2 regions of the Mesorhizobium sp. B4-1-4 genome follow, and region 2 is predicted to be linked to the other one. Evidence: riboswitches for the same ligand, from Rfam matches in the RefSeq annotation. Region 2 holds a riboswitch; the other holds the start of a gene.
The links. Region 2 has a riboswitch for glycine ahead of FJW03_RS29860 (D-amino acid dehydrogenase). Riboswitches for the same ligand answer to the same signal wherever they lie in the genome.
Positions count from the first base shown of each region.

Region 1: it holds a riboswitch for glycine, as region 2 does, so the genes downstream of both, gcvT (glycine cleavage system aminomethyltransferase GcvT) here and FJW03_RS29860 (D-amino acid dehydrogenase) in region 2, are expected to answer to the same signal.

Region 1 is NZ_CP083950.1:1,596,348-1,598,804, forward strand. It holds gene gcvT (glycine cleavage system aminomethyltransferase GcvT) at 1-1,048, opposite strand, end outside; glycine riboswitch at 1,198-1,284, opposite strand; partial or broken gene FJW03_RS07700 (hypothetical protein) at 1,585-2,457, shown strand, end outside.
Region 2 is NZ_CP083950.1:6,241,842-6,244,298, reverse strand. It holds partial or broken gene FJW03_RS29870 (IS630 family transposase) at 1-195, opposite strand, end outside; partial or broken gene FJW03_RS29865 (ATP-binding protein) at 285-665, shown strand; glycine riboswitch at 870-959, shown strand; gene FJW03_RS29860 (D-amino acid dehydrogenase) at 1,099-2,352, shown strand; gene FJW03_RS29855 (hypothetical protein) at 2,372-2,457, shown strand, end outside.

The DNA.
Region 1 (2,457 bases), 1.6 Mb from region 2:
GGATTTTCGTGCCGCGCACGTCGGCGAAAATCCGTGTTCCGGGCTTTGCCCGCGGCGCCGCGACATAGCCCATGGCGACCGGATGACCGGCCGAGGGGCCGAAGCCGCCCGAGGTGACATGGCCGGCAGGGTGGCCGTCGGCGTCAAACAGCGCCGCGCCGGCGCGCACCGGCTGGCGGCCTTCCGGCTTCAGCCCGACGCGCTTTTGCGCCGGGCCGCGTTCCACGGCGGCGCGCAAGGCATCGGCGCCGATAAAGGCGCCGGAAGCCCTGATCTCCTTCGGAATAGCCCACATCAGCGCCGCCGCGGCGGGGTCTGTCTCCGGTGTGATGTCCTGGCCATGCAGGCAAAGTCCGGCTTCCAGCCGCAGGCTGTCGCGCGCGGCAAGACCGATCCAGAGCACGCGCTCATCTTCCAACAGCTTCGCGACGAGGTCGCGCGCGTCGGGCTCCGGCAGGCCGATCTCGAAACCATCCTCGCCGGTATAGCCGGACCGGCTCATGAACCAGTTCTTCCTGGGTTCGACACCGTGCATGAACAGCAACGAGCCGGTTTCGATCCCGGCACGGGACAGCGCTGCCCAGGCCTCGGGCCCCTGGATGGCCAGGAAGACGCGGTCGAGCGGCTCGACCATGGCGTCGAAACCGGCTGCAAGTTCGCGCAGGTGCTTTTCGTCAGCGACGGCGTTGCCGGCATTGGCGACCACCATGAAGCGATCGGCGCCGAGCCGGGTAACGATCAGGTCGTCGAGAATGCCGCCGGCTTCGTTGAGGAAGAACGTCAGTTTGGATTGCGAAATTTCGAGCGCGCCGGCATCCAGCGGGCAGGCGCGGTCGAGCAGCGCAACGGCTTGCGGCCCACTGACCTCGAACAGTTTCATGTGCGAGATGTCGAAGAGACCCGCGTGCTCGCGGGTATGCAGATGTTCCTTCATGACGCCGGCCGGGTAGGTCAGCGGCATCGACCAGCCTGCAAAGGCGCCGAAGCGCGCGCCTGCGGCCGTGTGGATATCCTCAAGGGGGAGGTGTTTATCGTCGTCGCCCGTCATGTCGTCTCCAGAGTCGCACGCAATCGGCCGCGAATGGCGACCAGTCCGTGCCCCTCTGTCTGAAGCCTGAGAGACTCGCGCAGCCGGAACTCCGTCAGCGGCGCTTACACCTTCGGCGCGGGGGCAAGCCCCGACTTTCCAGAGTGTCTTTCCCGTCCACGGTTCTTTTGCCTGAGAGATTTCGGGCGATTTCCCCTTCGGCGGCAGCTCTCGCTGCTCTCTCCCGCAAACAGGTAGGACTCAAAGCCTGAGCCCTCGACGCGCCATCCATAGCCCGTCGGCGACACCTTGTCACCTCCCAGCGACATCTAAAGCGCGTCGTGCTGAAGCGGGTTTGGCCGATGCGCTTTGGATATTTGTTCTGATGCATGTCGCTCTCCCAAAACCGCTGCACACCTCGGGTCGCGCCCGAGCGCATGCTTTTGGGCGACATGCATGGGCCGACAAGTCTTTGCTAACCACGCCATTTGCCGGTTTTTCAAGACACTCCTGATATAGCAGGCTGATGTGACGCGTTGCGTGGACGGGGGCGACAAATGGGCGAATTGATCATGAGCGCGCCGGTGGCGGGGCTGACATCAAAGATCAGCATTACTCCGCAGGATGTTGTGATGCTGCGCCGCGACGTGTTCGCCGATGGTATCGTCACGCGTGGCGAGGCCGAGGCCTTGTTCGCGCTCGACCAGACGGCGCGGGACAAATGCGCGGAGTGGGCGCCATTCTTTGTCGAGGCGGTGACCGATTACATCGTCCATCAGGAAAGGCCAGAGGGCTACATCTCGCAGGACAACGCCGACTGGCTGATCCGCACGATCTCCCGAGACGGCATGGTCGACAGCCGGACCGAACTCGAATTGCTGGTCCATGTGCTGGAAGAGGCGAAATCATCGCCGGGCCGTCTTTGCGTTTATGCACTGGAGCAGGTCGCCCACGCCGTCGTCGACGGCAAGGGGCCGCTGATGCTGGGCGGTGCGCTGGTCCCGGGATTGATCGCCAAGGCGGAGGTCGAGCTCCTGCGCCGTATCCTCTATGCCCATGGCGGTGACGGCAACATCGCCATTACCCGCGGCGAGGCCGAGGTGCTGTTCAGGATCAATGAACAGACCGCCCAAGCCAACAACGATCCTTCCTGGAACGAATTGTTCGTCAAGGCAATCGCCAACTTCGTCATGTGCTCGGCCGGTTATGAAGCGCCGACTCGTGACGTGGCTTTGCGCCAGGAAACTTTCGTTGAGCATGCGGATGTGGAAATCGGCGGCTTCTTCAGCCACATGGTCTCCGGTGGCCTTGCCGGAATGATCGAGGCCTACCGGTCCCCGGATGACATCGAAGCCGAATGAGAGGCGAAGAACAGGGCAGCGGAGGCCTTGGCCCGGCGCGCCGAAACGATCGATGCCGGCGAAGCCAAA
Region 2 (2,457 bases):
ATGCGCGTTGAGGCTGGAGGCACGGCGGCGGCCCTGCGGGCGTGGCGCCAGTTCGCCGATCTTGGCCCGCGCAATCCAGCGGATCGCGCTGGATACTCCCACGCCGAACCGCGCCGCCGCTTGCCGCGCCGACATGCCCTCGTCCGAACCCTTCAAGACCCGCGACCGAAGATCCACGCTCAATGCTCTTCCCATCGTCCACCTCCATCGAGGTGGATGTTGAATCAGCACAAAACGCAGCTGTCACATCACAATCGATTCATCGATCTCAGGACGTGCTCTAGCTGCAGCTGGTATCCGCCATCAACAAGCTCAACGGTTCGATCTGCTTATCCTCGACGATCTCGCCTACGTGGCAAAGGACCAGGCAGAGACCAGCGTTCTCTTCGAACGCATTTCAGCACGCTACAAACGGCGTTCAATCCTGCTGACCGCAAATAGCCTTTTTTGGAATGGAATCGAGTTTTTGCAGATCCCGCCATGCCATGCCGCTCGCAGCGGTAGACCGCCTCGTTCATCACGCCACAATCTTCGGAATGAAGGTCGAGAGCTATCGTCGCCGCTCCGCTATGGAAGCAAAACGACAGGGCGGACGGCCTCCGGTCTACGCGACAATTAACGAGGGGACCCAGATTAACGCGCCGCGTCGATTAGAAGAGCAATGACCGCTTGGCAGCGTGTCCCATCCAGATTGTCGCGCAAGTTCCTCCGAGATCGCCGCGTATAATAAGCGGCCGGTGCGCATCTGCTAAGTGCCGCCGTCGTAGGCTTCATTTCATCTGTCCCAACAATGTGTGACAGTTGTTTCAGAAATAGATTCCGTTTGCCGATGACTTACGCAGCGCGCCGCATTAGCATGGTGAGGTTCAGCAAGCGGAACGGGAGAGACTGGCGAATGCTGGCGCCGACGGAGCAACCCCCCAAGGAAACTCTCAGGCAAAAGTGACCGGACCGCCGAACGATCTGGAGAGAGGCACCCGAGTGCCCACCGAAGGGGAACGCCGGAGCCTTCCGGTCAAGCTCTCAGGTATAGAGACAGATTTGGGGACCAGCCGCGGGCGTGACCGTCTGTGCCCACTGTTCTGTATGGAGAGTGAAATGCCCAAGATTGTCGTGATCGGCGCCGGTATCACCGGTGTGTCGACGGCTTATGCCCTTTTGGACCACGGCTATGATGTCACCGTGGTGGAACGCCAGCGCTATGCGGCGATGGAGACCTCCTTTGCCAATGGCGGTCAGCTATCCGCGAGCAATGCGGAAGTTTGGAACCACTGGTCGACAATCTTCAAGGGCATCAAATGGATGCTCCTTCGGGATGCACCGCTCCTTATGAATCCATCCCCGAACTGGCACAAGTACAGCTGGCTCGCGGAGTTCGTATCCAATATCCCCGGCTACCGTGAGAATACTGTCGCCACCACGAAGCTGGCAATCGCCGCTCGCAAGCACATGTTCGAGATCGCCGAACGCGAAGGCATTGAGTTCGACCACGTCCGCCGCGGCATTCTCCATGTCCATTGGGACAAGGCCGGTTTCGAGCATGCCGCAAGAGTCAACAAGATGCTCGTCGAGGGCGGACTCGACCGCCATCCGGTCTCAGGGGAAGAGATTACATCCATAGAACCGGCGCTGCACGGGCGGTTCTACGGCGGGTTCTATACTCCGTCGGATTCGACCGGTGACATCCACAAATACACGACCGCTCTAGCCCGAGCCTGCGAAAGGCGCGGCGGTAAGTTCATCTATGACGCGACGGTCACGCGTATCGCTCGCGGCAGCCGCTTCCGGCTGAGCTACACGACGCGTAGGGTCGATGGCCAGACGCTCGGGCTAGACCTCGAAACCGACGCGGTCGTGGTATGCGCGGGCTCCAATAGCCGCGACTTCGCCGCGATGCTAGGCGACCGTCTTAACATTTATCCTGTCAAGGGCTACTCGGTCACCGTCCAATTGGACGACGAGACAGCCCAGAATGCCGCCCCGTGGGTCAGCATCCTGGACGACCGCGCGAAGATCGTCACTAGCCGGCTCGGCACCAGCCGCTTCCGCGTTGCGGGAACTGCGGAGTTCAACGGGTTGAACAGGGACATCCGGGATGATCGCGTACGGCCCTTAGTGGACTGGACGCGCACGCTATTCCCGGGAGTGAACACCAATAGCGTGGTGCCCTGGGCCGGCTTGCGCCCCATGATGCCCAACATGCTGCCGCGTGTCGGCGCGGGCCGTTCACCGGGCGTGTTCTATAACACGGGCCACGGCCACCTTGGCTGGACGCTGTCCTCTGCGACATCGGCCGCCTTAGTACAGACCGTGGCCGCAGAGTTCCCCGTTGAAGCCCGTTCGGCGGCGTAGGCGAGAAGGCCCAGACCACATGCCCAAAACAAGGTCGCCGCGCGTCGAAATCGCCAGACTGGAGATCGAGCGGGAACTCCACGACTTCATGCGCGACGAGGCGCA